DNA from 2 places in the Vibrio sp. D173a genome. Region 1 is predicted to be linked to the other one. Evidence: predicted binding sites of a transcription regulator. Region 1 holds the regulator's gene; the other holds the start of a gene.
What was found. Region 1 encodes PurR, which represses purine synthesis genes. Its sites were predicted from a motif close to TNANGNAAACGTTTNCNTNA; they were not measured.
Positions count from the first base shown of each region.

Region 1 (11,948 bases):
TGGTTGAAGGTGATGCATCATCTGCTTCTTACTTCTTGGCGGCAGCAGCCATCAAAGGTGGTGAAGTGAAAGTCACTGGTATTGGTAAAAACAGTATCCAAGGTGATATCCAATTCGCTGATGCGCTTGAAAAAATGGGTGCAGATATCGAATGGGGTGATGATTACGTTATCTCTCGTGTCGGCCAGCTGAAAGGCATCGATATGGACTACAACCATATTCCAGATGCGGCAATGACCATTGCGACAACAGCACTGTTTGCCGAAGGCACAACGGCGATTCGCAACGTGTACAACTGGCGTGTAAAAGAGACTGACCGTCTATCCGCTATGGCGACTGAGCTACGCAAAGTTGGCGCAGAGGTGGAAGAGGGCGAAGATTACATCATTGTGAAGCCTGTACCACAGCTTACGCACGCTGCGATTGATACCTACGACGATCACCGAATGGCGATGTGTTTCTCGCTGGTAGCGCTAAGCGACACGCCTGTGACGATTAACGATCCCAAGTGTACGTCGAAGACGTTCCCGGATTACTTCGATAAGTTGAAAGCGTTGAGCTGTTAATTCGTCTTGTATGAAAGAGAAAAGCCAGAGTGAGAACTCTGGCTTTTTTATTGAATTTGAAGCGCTTACTTGTTCAATGTGAACTCTTTTGAAAGGTGTTGCGCTAGGTATTTGAACATATTGAATACTGCTGTTGTATTAGTGGTCGGTAGACCTTTCTCATCGAGGAAGTACTCACCTTTAAATACCAATACATCGTCTTTTTCTTCTACGCTCGTCGCACGCATACCATCGATGTAGTCATCGTGCTCTTGGATGATTTGGTTTGCGATTAAAAGAAGGTCGAATTCTTCAATGTATTTTCTATCAGACATAACGCTCTCGTCATTCAATGAAACTTAAGTGAGCGCAGTATACCCACAATTGTCATGGGTTTGCATGCCTAAATCTCTGATTGCGTGTTTACGCTTTTATACCGGTATACATTTATATAGAGGCGTTATTGGTATATACGTGCAGTGGCTATTTTACGGTCTAATCTAAGGTTAAGTTCTGATCGCGAAAGAAAAAATATTTTGTGATGTGAGACAAAATTTATTGAATTCGACTAGCGAGAGGAATCTTTGCCTGCTTAGTATATGCCGCTCAAGACCTTTTTCAGAACCCTGCCTCATCAAAGTGCAAAGGCGATGAATTGTCAACCAATCGGATCTGAATTTCAAAAAAGCAGTTGATCTTCTTTTCATCTCGCACAATAGTAAAAAAAGAAGCAATGAAATAGAACATTATGCGGGTAGCTTCCTTAGGGGGCAGTTACCCGCATTATTATGAAGGACGTTAGAGTCAGTTATGGGTAAATCGCTCGTTATAGTGGAGTCACCAGCCAAGGCTAAGACGATAAATAAATATCTTGGTAAAGACTTTATTGTTAAGTCTAGTGTTGGTCACGTGCGTGATCTGCCTACGGCCGGTCAAAGCACTGGTGAGAAAAAAGCCGCTGCCATTTCTACAAAAGGAATGAGCCCTGAAGAGAAAGCGCGTGTCAAAAAAGAAAAAGACCGCAAAGCGCTAATCAAAAAAATGGGGATTAACCCATATCATGACTGGGATGCGAATTACCAAATCCTTCCAGGCAAAGAAAAAGTCGTAAGCGAACTGCAAAAATTAGCCAAAGACGCTGATTACGTTTACCTCGCAACCGATTTGGACCGCGAGGGGGAAGCAATCGCATGGCACCTTCGTGAGATCATCGGTGGCGATGAAGAGCGATACAAGCGCGTAGTGTTTAACGAGATCACTAAGAATGCTATCCAACAAGCTTTCCAGACACCTGGCGAGCTAAACATGGACGGTGTTAACGCACAGCAAGCACGTCGATTCATGGACCGAGTAGTAGGTTTCATGGTTTCTCCATTGCTATGGAAGAAAGTTGCGCGTGGTCTTTCAGCAGGTCGCGTACAATCAGTAGCGGTGAAGCTATTGGTTGAGCGTGAGCGTGAAATCAACGCTTTCATTCCAGAAGAGTTCTGGGATATCAACGCGAATACGCACACCAAAGACAAGACCGCATTCAAATTGCTTGTTGCACAAAAAGATGGCGTTGCGTTTAAGCCAGTCAACGAGGCAGAGACCAAAGCAGCGCTTTCGGTACTGGAAAAAGCGAGCTACGAAGTTTGTAAGCGTGAAGACCGCCCAACAAAGAGTAAGCCTTCTGCACCGTACATCACTTCAACACTGCAACAAGCGGCAAGCACTCGTCTTGGCTACGGCGTTAAGAAGACAATGATGCTCGCTCAACGTTTGTATGAAGCGGGTTACATCACCTATATGCGTACCGACTCTACCAACTTGAGTGCGGAAGCTGTAGATGCGGTTCGTGGATTCATCGGCTCTGAGTATGGTGACAAGTATCTTCCTGCTAAACCGCTAACATACGGTAGCAAAGAGGGCGCACAAGAAGCGCACGAAGCGATTCGTCCTTCCGATGTTTCTGTGAAATCAGAAGATCTACAAGGTGTTGATGCGGACGCACACAAACTTTACTCATTGATCTGGAATCAGTTCGTTGCTTGTCAAATGACGCCAGCAGAATACGATTCAACAACAATCAGTGTGAAAGCGGCAGAATACACGCTAAAAGCGAAAGGCCGTATCCTTAAGTTTGACGGTTGGACTCGCGTACAACGCCCAATGGGTAAAAACGAAGATACGATTCTTCCAGCTGTTCAGCTAGGCGAAAAGCTAGACTTAGAGTCATTAGAGCCTAAACAGCACTTTACTAAGCCACCTGCACGTTTTACAGAAGCGGCATTGGTTAAAGAGCTTGAGAAGCGCGGCATTGGCCGTCCTTCAACTTACGCTTCAATCATCTCTACGATCCAAGATCGCGGTTACGTGAAAGTTGAACAGCGTCGTTTCTATGCAGAAAAGATGGGCGAGATCGTTACTGACCGCCTAGATGACAGCTTTAACGACCTAATGAACTACGACTTCACGGCTCGTATGGAACAGAAGCTTGACCAAATCGCAGAAGGCGATGTGATGTGGAAAGATGTTCTAGACAACTTCTTCACAGACTTCACTGGCGATCTTGAGAAAGCGGAACAGGACGAAAACGAAGGCGGCATGAAACTGAATCACATTGTGATGACAGATATTGAGTGTCCAACTTGTGGTCGTCCAATGGGTATTCGTACTGCGTCTACCGGTGTGTTCCTTGGCTGTTCTGGTTACGCATTGCCACCTAAAGAGCGTTGTAAGACAACGATTAACTTAGGTGACGAAGATGGCATTATCAATGTTCTAGAAGAAGATGTGGAAACTGCAGCACTGCGTGCGAAGAAGCGTTGTCCTATCTGTGAAACAGCGATGGATGCATACCTGATCGACGATAAGCGTAAGATGCACGTTTGTGGTAACAACCCGAACTGTGAAGGCTACATCGTTGAACACGGCGAGTTCAAAGTGAAAGGCTACGATGGCCCAGTTGTTGAGTGTGACAAGTGTGGTTCTGACATGGTGCTTAAAAACGGTCGCTTCGGTAAATACATGGACTGTACGAGTGAGACGTGTAAGAACACTCGTAAGATTCTGAAGAATGGCGAAGTTGCGCCACCGAAGGAAGACCCAGTTCATTTCCCTGAACTGCCATGTGAAAACTCGGACGCTTACTTTGTTCTGCGTGATGGTGCTTCTGGCCTATTTATGGCAGCAAGCAACTTCCCTAAATCACGTGAAACTCGTGCTCCGTTGGTGTCTGAACTGGCTCGCTTCGAAGAACGTCTTCCGGAGAAGTTTAAGTACCTAACGACAGCGCCAGCAGCGGATCCAGATGGTCGCCCTGCAGTGGTTCGCTTTAGCCGTAAGAGCAAAGAAAACTACGTGCGTACTGAAGACAATGGCAAACCAAGTGGTTGGACTGCGTTGTTTGTTGACGGTAAGTGGGAAATCACAGATAAGCGCAAAAAAGCAAAAGCTTAAACATCAGGTTTAAATGGATAAGGCAGCGAATTCGCTGCCTTATTTTTTATCTGCTATTTTGTAAATCATTCATTTCATCAATGCTTTTTCCTTCAAGTTTTCTCCATTTTGTTTTCATCGAACGGTCATAGTTTCATCGTATCCTGTCGCAAAACTGCACTTGTGTAGTTAATCGGTTTGTAAATTGTTTTCACAATGTAATCGTTTGCGCTCTGATGTGTGATCAAGATACCGTATTGAGTAAGCAACATCTGTATATGACACGGAATGGCATATTTTAAATTGTAATTTAGTTCCAGTCCGATAACTTATTACACAAATAATGCAACTGTATGCTGTTATTTAGCGCCAAAAATAAAGAATAACTAAGGTGCTGGCGTACGAGGATGTGCAATAGCTTTTTTAGTTCGTGCTGTGAGGGTTCAAAGAAACTTGTCAGTGCGAATGTATTAACCTATTCGCTTGACTCCCCGAGTTCTGCTCATATCAAGCGAGTACCAGTTCCAAGCTATAACTATATATGGAGAACAACGAATGGCTGGTGTTTTGGGAATGATTCTTGCTGGCGGTGAAGGCTCTCGCTTGAGACCTTTAACGGAATCCCGCAGTAAACCTTCGGTCCCTTTTGGCGGGAGCTACCGACTTATTGATTTCGCTCTGAATAACTTTGTGAATGCGGATCTCATGCGCATTTACGTTCTTACTCAATTCAAATCTCAATCTCTATTCCACCACTTGAAAAAGGGTTGGAACATCAACGGTATTACCGACCGTTTTATCGACCCAATTCCTGCGCAAATGCGTACAGGTAAGCGTTGGTATGAAGGTACAGCGGATGCTATTTACCAAAACCTACGTTTTATGGAATTGGCGGAACCGGATCAAGTTTGTATCTTTGGTTCAGACCATATTTATAAAATGGACATCAAACAGATGTTGGCTTTCCACCAAGAGAAAGAGGCGTCACTAACGGTTTCAGCGCTTAGAATGCCGTTATCTGAAGCTTCTCAATTTGGTGTTATTGAAGTCGATAACGAAGGTCGTATGATCGGCTTTGAAGAGAAACCTGCAAACCCGAAATCTATTCCTGGCGACCCAGAACATGCGCTGGTTTCGATGGGGAACTACGTATTTGAAGCTCAGACGCTGTTTGCTGAGCTGATTGAAGATGCGGACAATGAAGCTTCTTCTCACGACTTCGGTAAAGACATCATTCCAAAGATGTTCCCACGTGGTGATGTGTTTGTTTACGACTTCAGTACTAACCGCATTACAGGTGAGAAAGAAGAAGTTTACTGGCGCGATGTAGGTACGATTGACGCGTACTGGCAAGCTCATATGGACCTGCTTGAGAAAGACGCAGCGTTCTCGCTATACAACCGCAAATGGCCACTGCACACTTACTACCCACCATTGCCACCTGCGACATTTACGGACTCTGACAATGGTCGAGTTCAGATCATCGACAGCTTAGTGTGTAACGGTAGCTACGTGCGCGGCTCCCGTATCGAAAAATCGGTACTTGGCTTCCGCAGCAACATCGCTTCTGCGTGTGACATTAGCCAATGTATTTTGCTTGGTGACGTGAAAGTTGGAGAAGGTTGTGTACTTCGCCGCGTGATTGTAGATAAAGATGCGGATATTGCACCGGGCACGCAAATTGGTGTAAATCTACAAGAAGATAAGAAACACTACCATGTGTCAGATGATGGCATTGTTGTAATTCCAAAAGGAGCACGTGTTGGCTACTAACAATTTGTCTGTTCTGTTTGTAGCGTCTGAAGTCGAAGGACTGATCAAGAGTGGTGGCTTGGCTGATGTAGCCAAGGCACTGCCGGAAGCCCTTCAAAATCTTCAGCAAGATGTACGAATTTCTATACCAGCCTATACCGGCATTGAGCAGTTATCAGAGGCGGAAACCGTTCTTGAGACAGAGCTAACGAGTTGGCCTCATACCGCTTACCGTGTCCTAAAGCTAACGCTCGGCGACAATCCAGTTTACCTGATTGATTGCCCTCCGTATTTCAATCGTCCTTCCATGTATGCGGAAAATAACCAGGCTTATACCGACAACGGCGAGCGCTTTGCTTTTTTCAGCGCTGCTTGCCTTGATATGTTACCTAAGCTTGGTTTTCAACCAGATATTGTACATGCCAATGACTGGCATACTGGGTTAGTTCCATTCTTGCTAAAACATCGTTACGGTCACGACGCTTTCTTTGCTAATACTCGCAGCGTTATCTCTATCCATAATGCGGTATTCAAAGGGGTATTTAGCTATGACGATGTTCAGTGTCTTCCTGAGTTTCATTCCCGAAATGTACCAGACGCAGCGGTAAGCGCTACGCACATCACCATGCTTAAAGCGGGGGTGATGAACGCAGATAAAATCAATGCGGTCAGCCCAACTTATGCAGAAGAGCTTAAAACTGAGCTGGGAAGCCATGGTATGGCGTGGGAATTTCAGCAACGTGCTGGAGATTTGGTTGGTATTCTTAATGGCTGCGATTACGGCACTTGGAACCCAGAAACCGATTCGAGTTTACCGCTAAACTACAAAGCGAATCGACAAAGTATGGTTCGTGGTAAAAACGCATGTAAGAAGCCGCTGCAAGAACAACTGGGTCTTGAAGCGTCCGATTGTGCCATGTTTGGTATGGTGTGCCGCCTGACACAGCAAAAAGGGGTTCATTATCTCTTGCCGGCATTGGCTGATTTTCTAAAACACGATGTTCAGCTTGTTGTGGTTGGTACTGGCGATCCTATTCTGGCTGCGCAGTTACGAGATGTTGCCGCACAGTTTTCGGATAAGTTTGTTTTTGTTGAAGCTTATGACAACGAGCTCGCACACTTGGTTGAGGCCGGCTCAGATTTCTTCTTAATGCCTTCTGAGTTTGAACCTTGTGGTTTGAACCAAATCTACAGCATGGCTTATGGCACTTTGCCTATCGTTCGTGGGGTCGGGGGCTTAAAAGATAGCGTGAATGACTACGACGTTGATCCAACAGACGCAACGGGTTTTGTTTTTTATGAACCGACGCCACAAGGATTGCTGCTTACCATGCTACGAGCATTATTGCTGTATGCACAAAATGTGAACGAAGTAAGGCGAGTACAACTGCATGCTATGCAAAAAGACTTTTGTTGGCGCAAAGCGGCTGAAGAGTATTTGCAATTGTATAGAGCTGCGTTAAATTGACGCAAAATTTTTAGAAAGTGTAACGAAAGGCACCGGATTAGGTGCCTTTATTACTCTTGCCCTAATAGAGTGTGTTAGGATTTATTTATTTCTGTTCACAAAGAATGTTTTTCATACTGATACATGACTCAGCCACTTTTATTCCACAAAACCTATTTACACCCTACTAGTAAGGAGTGGGTCGTTTTCGTTCATGGTGCTGGTGGCAGTTCTTCGATATGGTTTAAACAGATCAAGGCTTATAAGCAGCACTTCAATTTATTGCTGATTGATCTTCGAGGACACGGAAAATCCAATCAACTGCTTAAAGAGTTGATGACAAGCCGTTATACCTTTACGGCAGTCACCCAAGATATTTTAAAAGTCCTAGATCACCTTAAGATTCAGTCCGCGCACTTTGTCGGTATGTCTCTGGGGACCATCATTGTTCGTAACCTTGCCGAGCTGGCTTCAGAACGCGTACGCTCTATGGTTCTTGGCGGGGCGGTGACACGTTTGAATACACGCTCTCAAATCCTAGTGAGACTTGGCAACCTCGGTAAGCATATCCTGCCATACATGTGGCTGTATAAGTTATTTGCTTACATTGTGATGCCACAGAAGAACCAACGTGAATCGCGACATCTATTTATTCGCGAAGCAAAGAAGCTGTGCCAGAAAGAATTCAAACGTTGGTTTATTTTGGCTGCGGACGTGAACCCGTTGATGCGATATTTTAAAGATCGTGAGCTTCCAATCCCAACCCTATACTTGATGGGGGATAGAGATTATATGTTCATTAAACCTGTCAAAGAGATGGTTGCGGTACACAAGCTCAGCGTCTTGCGCGAAATTCCTGATTGTGGACACGTGTGCAATGTGGAAAGACCAGACGACTTTAACCAGCATTCTATCGAGTTCATTAAGCAGCAAAGTCTAGCGGCTTAATAGAGCTCTCAGTCAGACCCAAAGAGTAGGGGAGCCATTATGGCTCCCCTATTTGATATCCACATTGCCAGCATGCCCCAAACTGACCTTCATTTTGTTCTGAACATTGTGGGCATTGCCAATCTTGATATGTTCGGTCCGCTTGTTGTCGATAATCTTCAACAATGGCTGACGCTTTCAACTCTTGCTCTGGATGTAAAAGCCAAACATACGGGTCTGTATCATCGCCAAATGGCAGTTCGCCTTTCAAGCCAAACATTCCCTCGCCTCTTACTTCACAAGCTATCTGTTCGGTTTTTAGAAGCTCGCAAACGATATGAGCTTCAGCAGGATTCTTGGCGACGTATATTTTCATTAAGCGTTTCCGTTTTGTACTTGAGCAGGGCGAACTTTATTCATAACCCATTTTGCGATGATTGGGAACAAACCAAGTAACGCAAATGACGCTAATACGGTCGGCGACACAATACCTGATAGGCTATCGATGGTGGCGAGCTGAGTACCAGCGTTTAAGTACACGGCAGTGCCTGGCAGCATACCGATTTGGCTGGTTAAGTAAAAACGCGCAATGGTCATCGGTGTTAACCCCATCAATAAGTTGATAAGGAAAAACGGAAAGACGGGAATCAAGCGCAGAGAAAACAGGTAAAAGGCACCGTCTTTTCCAACGCCTTGGTTAATCGCACTCAGTTTACTCCCAAACTTACTTTGTACCCATTCTCTCAATAGGTAACGGCTACTCAAGAAAGCAATCGTAGCGCCGATGGTGCTGGCAAAAGAAACCAACAATAAGCTAGTCCAAAAACCAAACAAGGCAGCACCGAGCAGGGTAACGACAGCTGCGCCTGGAATCGAAAACGCAGTGATGGCGATATAAGCAAAGAAATAGGTCGCGGCGGCGTATATGAAGTTTTGGTCAATAAAGCTATTTAACGCCTCTTGTTGTGCTTTTGCATTTTCTAGGGTTAGGTATTGACCAAAATTTACACCTAGAAAGAGGATGGTCGCGACTAGGATCAGTCCTAAAATCAGTTTCTTATTCATATCAATTGCTCCGTTTGGCTTCTTAAATAATAAGACAGAATGGAATAAGAAAAATTTCAAAAAAAAACCGCAGCGTGAAAACTGCGGCTTTTACTCAATGTCATACTGATATGAACGCGCTACGGGAGAGCACTCATCAATTCTTTTCGGCGAGACTGAGGTACGACGCTCCAATGTGTACCGTTGATTGCGCCCTCTAGCGCCCACAACAACTCAAGGCTTACCGTTGAGGCATGCGTATCTTGGATTGCTTTGTAAGCGTTTAAGGCACCTTCTTCTTCTAGCTGCTCGACAGAGTCAATGCCTGCTTTCTTCAACATGCGTTCGGTTGCTAGGCGAAGATTCGGAAGGTCTTTCAATCGGTTAGGTTTGGTGCTCGCTTGTTGCTTTTTCTCTTGCTTAGCGGTCTCTAGAGATTGCTTTGCAACTTCAATCAAGCGATCGGTTGAATCCCATAGATCATCAGAAATCGCATAGTATTTCGTAACAACTGGGAAACCACGTTTCTTGTAGACGTACGGTTTTAGTCCTTGAGTCTCGAAGTCAGAAGATGTTTGTCGGTCAGCTCGAATGTGAAGTTGGTTGTTTACGACTAGCGCAAACATCGTTTCATCAGCGAAGAGCCCGAAGCCGCCAAACATTGAGCGCGACTTGATATTACCAAGTGCCTCAAACAGCTTCATTGAGTCTTTGAGTATCGGTTTATCCATGGTGTGTTATCTCGGTGTAATTAATATTACGCCACCAAAAATCAGGTCCGAGAGATTAGCAAATGCATGCAGACACAATGTCATTAAAGGGTAAACTCACTTAATGCATATTTGCCATCGGTAACCCCGCTACCTTCCATCTAATTCGATGGTTCAGGCCGGAGGCTTTGCGTCCCACCCTTTCGAATGGTTTGCCCTGTGCGTGACCATTTGAGAATACTTCGTATATTGAATTAACATCACGTTTCAAACATCAAAGTGTGATCTTGGTTCAGTTGATAGTGCTATTTTGATGTGTTTAGTTTCATATTTTGGGCTGTCTACTTGTCATACTAAAGCTTGATGTAGGAAATGGGCTACAAGTGAGTTAAAACAGCAACTTATCTTAGCCTTTGATTGTATAAGCGATGTCGAATGTTTCAAAAAAGTTATTTTACGCAATAAAAAAGCGCCCCGAAGAGCGCTTTATAAAAACTGAGGTGAAATTAGTTCAATTTCTTAACTGTATTGCGAACTACGATCTCTGGCTGCATCTCAAACACACGCTTTTCGTGCTCTTTGTCTTTGATGCGCTCTAGTAGAATTTCAAACGCGTTTTTACCCACACGACGTTTCGGTTGGTGGATCGTCGTTAGCGGCGGTGAGAAGTACTCTGCAAGCTCAATGTTGTCGTAGCCGATAACGGATATGTCATCTGGTACTTTGATGCCGTTTTGTTGTAGACGGCTCATCAAACCTAACGCCATTGTGTCGTTAAAGCAGAATACAGCAGTTGGGCGTTTTTCCATTGCAGTGATGTTGTCTGCAGCAAGTACTGCTGTATCACACTCGAAGTTACCTTCAAGAACCCAATCTTCGTTTACTGCAAGATTTGCTTCAGCCATTGCACGACGGTAGCCTGCGATACGCTCTTGGCACGCCGCCTTTTCAAAGTGGCCGCTCAAACATGCGATGTCAGTATGACCGTTGTCGATCAGGTATTTCGTCGCGATGTAACCGCCTTCTTCTGAGTTATCAATGATCTTATCTGCTTGTGAGCTTTCTGGGCCCCAGTCCATTACCACTTTAGGAATGTCTGAATGGCGATCAAGCATCTCTTTTAGCTCTTCCGTAAGGTCAGAACACATTACTAGGATGCCGTCTACGCGTTTCTCTGCAAGCATGCGGATGTAGTCACGTTGTTTCTCGTAGATACCACCAGTGTTACATAAGATTAGTGTGTAACCTTGACGGTAACAGTAGCTTTCAACACCATCGATCACTTCAGAGAAGAATAGGTTGGTTGATTGAGTAACTAACATACCGATAGTACGAGTAGAGTTGCATTTCAAACTACGAGCAACAGCACTTGGCGCGTAATTGAGCTCATCCACTGCTTTCATTACTTTTTCTTGAGTGGTCTCTGCAACAAAGCGAGTTTTGTTAATTACGTGCGAAACTGTTGTGGTAGAAACGCCGGCTAAGCGAGCAACGTCTTTAATAGTGGCCATAAATGATGTCCTGTATCGAGCTACTGAATACCGTAGTGAAGACAACCATATGCTTAGGGTCTTGCGCAAACCGAGCAACTGCAGAAAGGGCATTGCTGAGATATTTGGCAGCGGTTGTTCCGAAATCGGTATAAAAAGGTTTGTAGCAACATTTGTTGCTGAAACGCCTATTCCTGTCTTACATAAATGAGAAATAGGTCAGCAATCATGTTAAGAAAACACAAAAACCGCTATATTTCAGCGGTTTACATATAAATCATATTTAATCGTTTGCGCTCACATTTTAGACTGATGTGGGCAGGCTGGCAATATTTTCAGCGGTTGTTTTGTGCCTTTGAGGTCACATTTTAACGGCTAAATTTGTTGGGTTTCTATGAGCCAGATTAAAAATAAACGAATAAAATAGGGAGCCTAAATAGCAGGCTCCCTAAAATAGGCGGCAATTATTCACCAAGAAGGTAGGTGCTGTCCAGTTTACAGAATGCAATTAATAGTTGCGCAACGCTAACATAGAAGCCAAATTCATCGAATTGCTTACATTTAGCAGCAAACTGAGGCAACCAAGTCATAAGGTGCTGCTGGATGAATTCGT
Region 1 is NZ_JAHGAH010000118.1:51,304-63,251, forward strand. It holds gene aroA (3-phosphoshikimate 1-carboxyvinyltransferase) at 1-566, shown strand, start outside; gene KIV40_RS13360 (YciN family protein) at 632-880, opposite strand; gene topA (type I DNA topoisomerase) at 1,356-3,986, shown strand; gene glgC (glucose-1-phosphate adenylyltransferase) at 4,521-5,738, shown strand; gene glgA (glycogen synthase GlgA) at 5,728-7,185, shown strand; gene KIV40_RS13380 (alpha/beta fold hydrolase) at 7,309-8,112, shown strand; gene KIV40_RS13385 (putative signal transducing protein) at 8,150-8,467, opposite strand; gene KIV40_RS13390 (TVP38/TMEM64 family protein) at 8,467-9,156, opposite strand; gene KIV40_RS13395 (TfoX/Sxy family DNA transformation protein) at 9,276-9,866, opposite strand; cyclic di-GMP riboswitch class I at 9,983-10,072, opposite strand; gene purR (HTH-type transcriptional repressor PurR) at 10,352-11,356, opposite strand; gene torD (molecular chaperone TorD) at 11,800-11,948, opposite strand, start outside.

Region 2 (11,948 bases), on a different contig from region 1:
TTTGCAGCAAGGTCGTCTAGGAATTGGTTTGCTTCTGCGCTAAACGCTGTCACTTCTGCAATTTCAGCAGTAGCAGCAAGCTTTTGTAGCCAGCGGATTTCAACGATAGTACGGTACTTTAGTAGACCGTATTCACTGAAAATTTCGCGTAACGCAATTGTCTTGCTTCCGTAACGGCCGTCTACTGGTGAAACAGCAGTCAATGCTGACAGTTCCATGATGTTCTCCTGAATTGGGTTTCTAAATTTCGTGAGCTTTATACCAATAACTGTGGCAATTGTCACGAATATTGCGCAAACGTTTGCGCGAGATTTGTTTTGGTCTAAAAAAATGAGCTCGCGATAAACGCGAGCTGCTTACTAGATACCTTATTACATTCGAGCAAGAAGGATTTGCGCTTGCTCTACCATCTTTTTGCGTCCGAAGATTAGGTGGCGACGTTTACCGCCAACTTGACGCCAAAGTACTGCGCTACGAATACCCGATAACAACAGCGCACGAACTTTGTGCTGGTTAGAGGTTTGTTGCAGTACCGATGGAGTACCAGTTACTTGAATACGAGGACCAATAGGGCTGACTACATCCAAGTAAATGCTTGCTAGGTTGCTGATCATTTGATCATCTAGCAATTCAAAATGTTCCGTTTGACGCTGAGCCATTTGGATGCGATCACCAAGTTGTGACATTGCATCGTTACGACCCGATAGCTTGCGCTCTAATGCCATTAGGCTGATGATGTAGCGAGTGACTTCACTTCCCGATGGGGTGCTATCAATCCCTTTCACCAAGCATTCAAGACCCAGCTTAAGGTCGGCCTCGCGACCGAAAACACCAATGGTGTTCGCTGGGCTAGTATTCAAAATGGCGTTAATTGACGTTTCAAAGGCATCTTGATCACAATGTCCGTCTCTCGCTACCTGTTGAACTAGAGCAACAGCTTGGCAGATACCTGCAAAAGCGATAGTACGGTCATAAAGTGTATTCGCCACGTAACGACTCCTAAGCTTGAGAATATTTAATGCGTTGCTCGATGATGCCGCCACCTAGGCACACGTCATCTTTGTAGAACACAGCTGATTGACCTGGTGTTACAGCAATTTGTGGCTCGTCAAAGATCACTTTAATGTTTTCATCATCGATAGGGATGATTGTACAAGGAATATCTTCCTGACGGTAACGAGTTTTCACTGTGCACTTCATAACATCGCGAATTGGCTCACGATCTACCCAGTGAAGTTGTGATGCAAGTAGACCTTCTGATTTAAGCATTGGGTGGTCTTTACCTTGAACGGCAATCAAAACGTTACGCTCTAGGTCTTTCTCACCAACGAACCATGGGTCTTCGTTACCACCGCCACCTTTGCGGCCACCGATGTGCAGACCTTTGCGCTGACCTAATGTGTGGTACATCAAGCCTTGGTGTTGACCAATCACTTCGCCTTCAGGCGTTTCGATGTTGCCTGGTTGAGCTGGAAGGTAGCGACCTAGGAATTCCGTAAACTTACGCTCACCGATGAAACAAATACCCGTAGAGTCTTTCTTCTTCGCTGTGATCAGATCTTGCTCTTCTGCGATGCGGCGTACTTCTGGCTTCTCTAAATCACCGACAGGGAATAGGCTACGTGCAATTTGCTCGTTGCTTAATGTGTACAGGAAGTAGCTCTGGTCTTTATTGCTGTCTAGGCCACGAAGCATCTGTGGCTTTTCAGCGTTCTCTGGGAAAGAGCGACGCACGTAGTGACCCATTGCAATGTAATCAGCGTCAAGCACTTCATCAGCGAATTCTAGGAATGCTTTGAACTTGATTTCTTTGTTACAAAGAATGTCTGGGTTTGGTGTACGGCCTGCTTTGTATTCAGCAAGGAAGTACTCAAATACGTTATCCCAGTATTCAGCAGCAAAGTTGATGGTGTGTAGGTGAATGCCTAGCTTGTCACATACTGCCTGAGCATCAGCAAGATCTTCTGCTGCTGTGCAATATTCTTCGTTGTCATCTTCTTCCCAGTTCTTCATGAACAGGCCTTCTACTTGGTAGCCTTGTTGCTTTAGAAGATACGCAGAAACAGATGAATCAACGCCGCCGGACATACCGACGATGACTTTCTTTTGGCTGTTATCAGACATTACTAAACACCACTAAAATTAACGGGACGCAGATTCTACCAGAATCCACTGACCGGGGACAGATCCGAGATCGAAATCACACTTCGATTTTGATGTAAATTTCACCGAAAACAAACCGTGTGTGAGAATTCGATAAGTATAGAAGGGTTATATATGGCATAGTTGGCAAAAATCCAAGAGGAAATATCAAATGACCGAAGAAAACCAATTTATGCAAGAAGCTGAGTTGATTGAAATTGTTGAAAACCAGCTCGAAGATGGCAACCCGATAAAAGTAAAAGAAACCTTAATGCGACTAATGATGACAGGTACGCCACGTGAAGATGCCGTTGCAATGATGGCTTGCGCGATGTCGATTGAGATTTTTGACGTAATGAAAAATGGTGGTGAGTTCAATCTAAAACGCTATACCGAACACCTCGAACAGCTGCCAGATTTAGGTTTCATGGAAGGCGAATAGAGCGTTAGAAAATAAAAAGCAGGGTGCAAACGTTTGCTATACTCGCTTTTATTGCTGCTTTATTGTCAGCGGTATAGAATCCGTTCTCCTTTTCATCCCTTACTCAGACTAACAATATGAAATTTCCTGGACAACGCAAATCCAAGCACTATTTTCCTGTTCATGCTCGCGACCCATTAGTGAGCCAAGCACAAGAAAGCAAGAAGATGACGCGCACTCATATCATCGGCATTGATCAAACGCTGGTTGATATTGAAGCGAAAGTGACAACGGAAGTGATTGAAAAGTACGGTTTGAGTAAAGGACACTCATTGGTAATCGATGATGCGACAGCTGAAGCACTTTACCAACAATTAAAAGAAGACTGCCTAATTACTAACGAGTATGCAGGTGGTACGATCGGTAACACGCTACATAACTACTCAGTATTGGCAGATGACCGTTCGACGCTTTTAGGTGTAATGAGCCAAGATATCAAAATCGGCAGCTACGGTTACCGTTACCTATGTAACACATCTAGTCGTATGGACCTGAACTACCTACAAGGCGTTGATGGTGCAATTGGTCGTTGTTTCGCTCTTATTACTGAAGATGGTGAACGTACTTTCGCAATCAGCGAAGGCCAAATGAACCAACTTCGCCCAGACAATATCCCTGAGAAAATCTTCAAGAGTGCATCTGCTCTGGTTCTTACTGCGTACCTAGTTCGTTGTAAAGAAGGCGATCCAATGCCTGAAGCAACGATGCGTGCTATTGAATACGCGAAGAAACACGATGTACCAGTGGTATTAACACTAGGTACTAAATTCGTTATTCAAGACGATCCAACATTCTGGCAAGAGTTTATTCGCGACAACGTATCTGTTGTAGCAATGAACGAAGATGAAGCAGAAGCGTTAACGGGTGAATCTGACCCATTAGCTGCCTCAGATAAAACGCTTGAATGGGCTGACCTAGTGCTCTGTACAGCAGGCCCTGTTGGTCTATTTATGGCAGGTTACACTGAAGACAGCGCTAAGCGTGAAACGTCATTACCTTTGCTTCCTGGCTCTATTGCGGAATTCAACCGTTACGAATTTAGCCGACCAGCGAAGAAAGACTCATGTGAAAACGCAATTAAAATATATTCGCACATCTCGCCTTACATGGGGGGCCCTGAAAAGATTAAGAACACCAATGGTGCTGGTGATGCAGCATTGTCTGCGGTTCTTCACGATATGGCTGCAAATAAATACCACAAAGAAAATGTGCCTAACTCAAGCAAGCACAATAATGAGTATTTAACTTACTCTTCATTCTCTCAAGTTTGTAAATATGCAAACCGTGCGAGTTATGAGGTTCTAGTACAGCATTCTCCACGTTTATCTCGTGGCCTTCCTGAGCGTGAAGATAGCTTGGAAGAAGCATACTGGGAACGTTAATTTATTATGTTGAATTAGCCAACCTATCACATACGAAAAATGGCGCATTTTGAATGCGCCATTTTTGTATCTATTTATAAATAAAAAGGTTCCGCTAGGGAATCTTTTTAAATTTTATAAATCTATTATTAGATTAGGAAATCGTCTAGAGATTTACCTGCATCAAGTTGCTCTTGGATTGCAGAAGGTGTACGACCTTGACCAGTCCAAGTTTTTTCTTCGCCGTTAGTATCAGTATATTTGTACTTAGCAGGGCGAGGAGCACGCTTAGATTTTGCTTTAGTTTTTGTTTCACCAGCAAGTGCACTAATTAGCGCTTCAACGTCGATACCGTCTTGAGCGATTTTTTCTGCGATAGCTGCTAGTTTCGCTTCTTGCTCAGCTTGTGCTGCGCGGTCTGCTTCTTCTGCTTCTTTACGCTCTTCAACAACGATAGTTAGTTTATCTAGAGCTTCTTCCAATTGCTCTAGAGTTAGCTCACGAGAAAATGCACGGAGGCTACGGATATTTAGAAGTGTTTTAGTCAGCTCAGACATAACGATTCCTATTAATAGGTTAAAAGTTTCTACATTGCTTATCGAGACGATAAATAAAATGCGAATCTAGATTTAAAAATTAGTGTCCTTATATTTAACTTTATCTTTCTCATATGTGCAAATGCTAATTCATGATTTAGATTAAATTTCTTTAGTTTTTTGGGGAGGAAACAATATTAATTAATCAATTTGAAATCTAATTAGTCATTTCCAACACTTTTCTCTTTATAGATACCATCTTTTTCTCGATCACCTTCATGTTTATTTATCGCTTGAATTTAATTTCTCTTTTTCTGACAGAGAAGGGTGAGATTGTGAATGTTGTTGTCGTCATATTTTTTTCATTTATTGTTACACGTAAAACTATGACGAATTTAATAGTAGTAATAAAGTTTCATAAACGACAACATAGAAGTGATTGCAGTTGCGTAATGTATGAGTTGATCACATTCCATTTATAAATCGAAAGTGCGATTATTTATTCATTTAATTTAGTTTGATGTGTTGCATTGGTAGGCCTCATGAGTACAATGGCTGTCACCTGATGCAATATTGCAGACAAATTGTTGTTAATTTGTACGATTAACAGTTAAATGTTTGTTATTGCCGTAGAGGTGCAGTCTCGAAGAGTAGCTATTATTGGGGTGATGCCAATGAATAATAGTGGAAGGCGATGATTGCCGAAGTAGGTGGCCTATCGAAGCCACTTGCTGGGGTTGTCTCTGAAAGGAACAACACTGCCATAGTATATTTACATCAAACTATGGAGCGCTACTGTAGGGTTGGGTGGAGTGTTCGCTTCCCTGTCGCTAAGTTCAACATGAGCACGTGCCGTATGCTACGTGACTTGTCTGCAGTAGATCTCTAGCCAAACTTTGGTTTTTGAAGATCATGAATTTAATAGATTTTGCACATTCTCCTGTTTCGTTATTACCGCCTATTGTCGCACTGACGCTGGCGATTCTAACTCGACGTGTTTTAGTTTCTCTTGGTGTTGGTATCGTACTGGGTGCGGTGCTACTTAACGATTGGTCTATCGGTAACACGGTAGGTTATGTTAGCTCTCAAGTTTCTTCTGTCTTTATTGAAGACGGTGGTATTAATACTTGGAACATGAGCATTGTTGGCTTCCTAATCCTTTTGGGTATGACAACAGCACTGTTAACACTTTCTGGTGGTACTCGCGCTTTCGCTGAATGGGCGCAAACACGAGTAAAAAGTAAACGCGGCTCTAAACTTCTTGCAGCCTTCCTTGGCGTATTCATTTTTGTCGACGATTACTTTAATAGTCTTGCCGTCGGTGCGATCTCTCGCCCAGTGACTGACCGTTTCTACGTCTCTCGCGCCAAGCTTGCGTACATCCTTGACTCAACCGCTGCACCAATGTGTGTGATTATGCCAGCTTCTAGTTGGGGTGCGTACATCATTACCATCATCGGTGGTATCTTGGTGTCACACGGCATCACTGAATACTCGGCGCTTGGTGCTTACGTTCGTCTTATTCCTATGAACTTCTACGCAGTATTTGCTCTACTAATGGTATTTGCAGTGGCGTGGTTTGGTCTGGATATCGGTAAGATGCGTGAACATGAAATCGCAGCGTCTCAAGGCCGTGGTTTTGATAAAGATAAAGAGAACGACTCACAAGAAGCACACGACTTAAACGAAGAGCTAGATATTCGTGAAAGCGAGAAAGGTAAGGTTTCTGACCTAATTCTTCCTATCGTAACGCTTATTGTGGCGACTATTGCTTCAATGCTTTACACCGGTGGTCAAGCGCTAGCAGCAGATGGTAAAGAATTTGCGCTGTTGGGTGCATTTGAAAACACGGATGTTGGTACTTCTCTAATCTACGGTAGTTTACTTGGTCTAGCAGTTGCGTTGTTCACTGTTATTAAGCAAGGTCTACCAATGGTTGAGATTGCACGCACGCTTTGGATTGGTGCTAAGTCAATGTTTGGTGCAATCCTTATCCTTGTTTTCGCTTGGACTATTGGTTCAGTTATCGGTGACATGAAGACGGGTTCTTACCTATCTACAATGGCGCAAGGCAACATCAACCCACACTGGCTACCAGTTATCCTGTTCTTGCTGTCTGGCCTAATGGCGTTCTCTACGGGTACGTCATGGGGTACGTTCGGTATCATGCTTCCAATCGCGGGAGACATGGCTGGCGCAACAGACGTGGCACTAATGCTACCAATGCTAAGTGCTGTTCTAGCTGGTGCAGTATTTGGTGACCACTGTTCACCAATTTCAGATACAACGATTCTGTCGTCAACAGGTGCACGCTGTAACCACATCGATCACGTATCAACACAGTTACCTTATGCATTATCAGTCGCGCTTGTTTCATGCGTGGGCTTTATTGCTCTTGGTATGACAGCTTCAATTGCGTTCTCTTTCATCGCAGCGTCGATTACATTCGTTATCGTTTGCGCTATTTTGTCATGGCTTTCAAAGTCAAAAATGGCATCTTGTCAGAGTGCGTAATTCACTGAATTAAAAAAGTAAATTTATAGGAGGCTTCGGCCTCCTTTTTTATTTGTATTATACAATTCGATTTTTTTTAAAATTAAGGGTTGAAAAAAGTAATCAGCTTGGTTAGTGTGGTTACTAACAAAGCAAATGAGAAGAGCCTTGAAATAAGTATGCGTAATTTTGTAATGAACATTCATCACCATCATCACCCAATATAGTCTTTCGGGAGATGTACGCATACCCGGGAGATAGGATACTCCCGGAGGTGAAAATCAAAGTAAAAACAGATTTCAAACCCTCGGGAGACCAAAATCTCTCGAGGGTTTTTTAGCTTTACTGGTTTATAAAATATTTAAATTACCGAATCTGGCACAGGGATAAAGCAATGCAAACACAACGCTTAAGAATTGCAATTCAGAAAAAAGGTCGTCTTAGCAAAGAGAGCCAAGCTCTACTTAAAAAATGCGGCGTGAAATTCAACGTGATGGGTGAGCGCTTAGTTGTTCATTCTGAAAATATGCCAATTGATTTACTTTTGGTTCGTGACGACGATATTCCTGGTCTAATTATGGATGGCGTTGTAGACCTTGGCTTTATCGGTGAAAATGAACTGGAAGAAGTTCGTCTAGATCGTAAAGCTTTGGGTGAACCGTATGAATTTGTTCAACTTCGTCGTCTTGATTTCGGTGGTTGCCGTTTATCTATCGCAATCGACAAAGACGAAGAGTACAACGGCCCTCAAGACCTAGCTGGCAAACGTATCGCTACGACATACCCACAACTGCTAAAAGCTTACATGGATGAAGTGGGCGTTCCATTCTCAACATGTATGCTGACAGGCTCTGTAGAAGTTGCCCCTCGCGCGAGTCTTGCTGATGCCATCGCTGACTTGGTTTCTACTGGCGCAACGCTGGAAGCGAACGGCCTTAAAGAAGCTGAAATTATCTTCAAATCAAAAGCGACGCTGATTCAACGCATCGGTGAGTTCGACGCAGACAAAGTGGCGCTAATCGAAAAGCTGTTAACTCGTATGCAAGGCGTACAGCAAGCGAAAGAGTCTAAGTACATCATGTTACACGCACCAGCTGAGAAGCTAGACCAAATCAAAGCATTGCTTCCTGGCGCAGAAGACCCAACAGTATTACCTCTGTCTGCTGACAAGCAAAAAGTTGCGGTTCATTTGGTAAGTACTGAAAACCTGTTCTGGGAAACTATGGAACAGCTAAAAGAACTGGGTGCGAGCTCAATTCTAGTACTACCAATTGAAAAAATGATGGAGTAATCGCAATGAGAACCGTCGTATGGCAATCGCTAAGTGAAACGCAGCAAGACTCAATCCTAGAACGTCCTGCAATTACAGAAGGTGCGAATATCACTGCCGCGGTTTCAGAAGTAATCGCAAAAGTTCGCAAAGAAGGTGATGCCGCATTATTGGAGCTGACTGAGAAGTTTGACCGTGTGAAACCTGAATCCATTCTTGTTTCTGCTCAAGAAATCGATGAGGCATCAGCGCGTCTTTCTGAAAAGATGAAAAGCGCATTAGAGCAAGCGTATGAAAACATCACTAAGTTTCACAAAGCACAAAAGCCACAGCCAATCAAAGTAGAAACTCAACCGGGTGTACTTTGTGAGCAAGTAACGCGCCCAATTCAAAAAGTGGGTTTGTACATTCCCGGTGGCAGTGCGCCATTGCCATCGACTGTTTTGATGCTTGGTGTTCCTGCAAAGATTGCAGGCTGTCGTAAAGTGGTGCTTTGTTCTCCACCGCCAATTGCTGACGAGATCCTTTATGTAGCAAAACTGTGTGGTATTGATGAAGTGTACAACGTTGGCGGTGGTCAAGCCGTCGCTGCGATGGCTTATGGCACCGAGACTGTATCGAAAGTCGATAAGATCTTTGGTCCGGGCAACGCTTATGTGACCGAAGCAAAACGACAGGTGAGTAATGATTTCCGTGGCGCAGCGATTGATATGCCTGCAGGTCCATCAGAAGTGCTTGTGATTGCCGATGAAACCGCAGATGCAGACTTTATTGCTGCGGATCTTTTGAGCCAAGCAGAGCACGGTCCTGATTCTCAAGTAGTACTTGTGACACCTTCACCTGTGATTGCGGATCAAGTGACGGACGCAGTTCAACGCCAACTTAAAGAACTGTCACGTGCGGATATTGCCGAGCAAGCATTAGCTTCAAGCTTGATTATTATCGCCGAGTCTCTGACTCAATCGGTTTCCATCTCGAACTACTACGGTCCTGAGCACTTAATTGTTCAGACTAAGAACCCACGCGAGCTTCTGCCTCTATTAAACAACGCAGGTTCTATTTTCCTTGGTGATTGGTCGCCTGAATCAGCAGGTGACTACGCATCGGGCACTAACCACGTTCTTCCTACTTACGGTTACACACGTACTTATTCAAGCTTAGGCTTGGCGGATTTCTCTAAGCGTATGACGATTCAAGAGCTATCTGCTGATGGCCTAAAGAACCTTGCCCCTACAGTGGTCACAATGGCTGAAGCGGAAGGCTTGGATGCACACAAACGTGCAGTGACAATTCGTACTGAGAAATTAACCCGTGTAGAAAAACTGGCCGCTAAGTAAGAGGACAATGAGATGGAAAAGCTAGCGCGTAAACAAGTCCAACAACTTACCCCTTATTTGTCGGCTCGCCGAATTGGTGGTACCGGTGACGTATGGCTAAATGCTAACGAATCGCCATTCAATAATGAATACAAAACAGACTTCGCTCGTCTCAATCGTTACAGCGAATGTCAGCCAAAAGAATTGATTTCCGCTTATGCAGCCTATGCGGGTGTGAAACCAGAACAAACGCTGACTTCTCGCGGTGCAGATGAAGGTATTGAGCTACTGATTCGTGCATTCTGTGAGCCGGGTGAAGATGCGATTCTTTACTGCCCACCAACTTACGGTATGTATGCCATCAGTGCAGAAACCATCGGTGTTGAGCGAAAAACCGTGCCGCTAACGTCAGATTGGCAACTAGACCTTGCAGGTATCGAAGCTAACCTGGATAACGTGAAACTAGTTTTTGTATGTTCGCCAAACAACCCGACAGGTAACTTAGTTAAGCGTGAAGATATTGTCTCTCTGCTTGAGATGACAAAAGACCGAGCAATCGTGGTGATGGATGAAGCGTACATTGATTTTTGCCCTGAAGCATCAACGGTAGATTTACTGGCGCAATATCCGAATCTTGCGATTTTGCGTACTCTGTCGAAAGCTTTTGCGCTTGCTGGTCTGCGTTGTGGATTTACGCTTGCGAACGAAGAGCTGATTAATGTACTTCTTAAAGTTATCGCACCATATCCAGTACCGGTGCCAGTAGCAGAAATTGCGACTCAGGCGCTTTCGGAAGCTGGCTTAGCAAGAGCGAAGTTCCAAGTTCTCGATCTGAATGTAAACCGTGCCTACTTGCAAGTTGGTCTTTCAATGATTCCGGGTTTGGAAGTGTTTGAAGGGTGGGGGAACTACCTATTGGTGAAATTCCCAGATGGCGATGGGCTTTTCAAAGCCGCTTGGGAGACGGGGATTATTTTACGTAACTCGCCAATTGAGAACTGCGTACGTATCAGTGTGGGTAACCGTGACGAGTGCGAAAAAACACTTGGATTTATTAGAAACTACTACGGATAAGTAGAGAAAAAATTTATCGCTCTTGCTCAATAGCGGGAGCGCCAAAAGAATAGCAATATAGCAATAAGGAAGTTCGAGTGAGCAAACAACAAAAAATCCTTTTTATCGACCGTGATGGCACCTTAATTGTTGAGCCGCCAGTTGATTTTCAAGTAGACCGTTTAGATAAGCTAAAACTAGAGCCATTTGTTATCCCAAGCCTGTTGTCGTTGCAGGATGCAGGATACCGCCTAGTGATGGTCACGAACCAAGATGGTTTGGGGACCGACAGCTACCCACAAGAAGATTTTGATGCACCACACAACATGATGATGGAGATCTTTGAATCTCAAGGTGTGAAGTTTGATGACGTGCTGATTTGTCCTCACTTCGATGAAGATAACTGCTCTTGCCGTAAGCCTAAATTGGGCTTGGTAAAAGAGTACCTTCAAGGTGGCAAAGTTGATTTTCAAAACTCCGTTGTGATTGGCGACCGTCAAACTGATCTTCAGCTTGCAGAAAATATGGCAATTCGTGGCATTCAATACAATCCAGAAACCATGGGTTGGAAACAGATCTTGAAAGATCTAACGGTGAAGGCACGCGTTGCTGAAGTGATTCGTACTACAAAAGAAACAGACATCAAAGTTGCGGTGAACCTTGATGAACAAGGCGGCAATGACATCTCTACAGGTCTTGGTTTCTTCGACCACATGTTGGATCAAATCGCGACGCACGGCGGATTCCAGATGGTGTGCAAAGTGGAAGGTGACCTGCACATTGATGATCACCACACGGTAGAAGATACCGCTCTTGCTTTGGGTCAGGCGTTGAAAGAAGCACTGGGTGACAAACGTGGTATTGGTCGCTTTGGCTTCAGCCTGCCAATGGATGAGTGCTTGGCACAATGTGCACTGGACCTATCAGGTCGTCCTTACCTTAAGTTCGACGCGCAATTTAGCCGTGAGCAAGTGGGTGACCTTTCAACAGAGATGGTGGTTCACTTCTTCCGCTCTCTGACTGACACTTTAGCATGTACGCTGCACCTTTCTTCTGCGGGTAACAATGATCACCACATCATTGAGAGCCTATTTAAAGCGTTTGGTCGCACTCTGCGCCAAGCAATCAAAGTAGAAGGCACTGAGCTACCTAGTAGTAAAGGCGTACTTTAAGGCTAACGTTAGCAAGGAGAAAAACAGTGACAGAACAGAAAGTTGTCATTATCGATACTGGCTGTGCCAACGTCTCTTCGGTGAAGTTTTCTATTGAACGCCTAGGTTATGACGTAACGATTTC
Region 2 is NZ_JAHGAH010000253.1:1,196-13,143, forward strand. It holds gene purB (adenylosuccinate lyase) at 1-218, opposite strand, end outside; gene hflD (high frequency lysogenization protein HflD) at 372-989, opposite strand; gene mnmA (tRNA 2-thiouridine(34) synthase MnmA) at 1,000-2,124, opposite strand; gene KIV40_RS22305 (hypothetical protein) at 2,315-2,584, shown strand; gene KIV40_RS22310 (inosine/guanosine kinase) at 2,701-4,005, shown strand; gene KIV40_RS22315 (H-NS family nucleoid-associated regulatory protein) at 4,134-4,541, opposite strand; lysine riboswitch at 5,143-5,323, shown strand; gene tet(35) (tetracycline efflux Na+/H+ antiporter family transporter Tet(35)) at 5,433-7,034, shown strand; His leader region at 7,216-7,353, shown strand; gene hisG (ATP phosphoribosyltransferase) at 7,408-8,304, shown strand; gene hisD (histidinol dehydrogenase) at 8,310-9,620, shown strand; gene hisC (histidinol-phosphate transaminase) at 9,633-10,673, shown strand; gene hisB (bifunctional histidinol-phosphatase/imidazoleglycerol-phosphate dehydratase HisB) at 10,751-11,824, shown strand; gene hisH (imidazole glycerol phosphate synthase subunit HisH) at 11,851-11,948, shown strand, end outside.
Region 2: KIV40_RS22310 (inosine/guanosine kinase) is a predicted target of PurR. The motif match lies at 2,606-2,625, and genes of this name have one in related genera.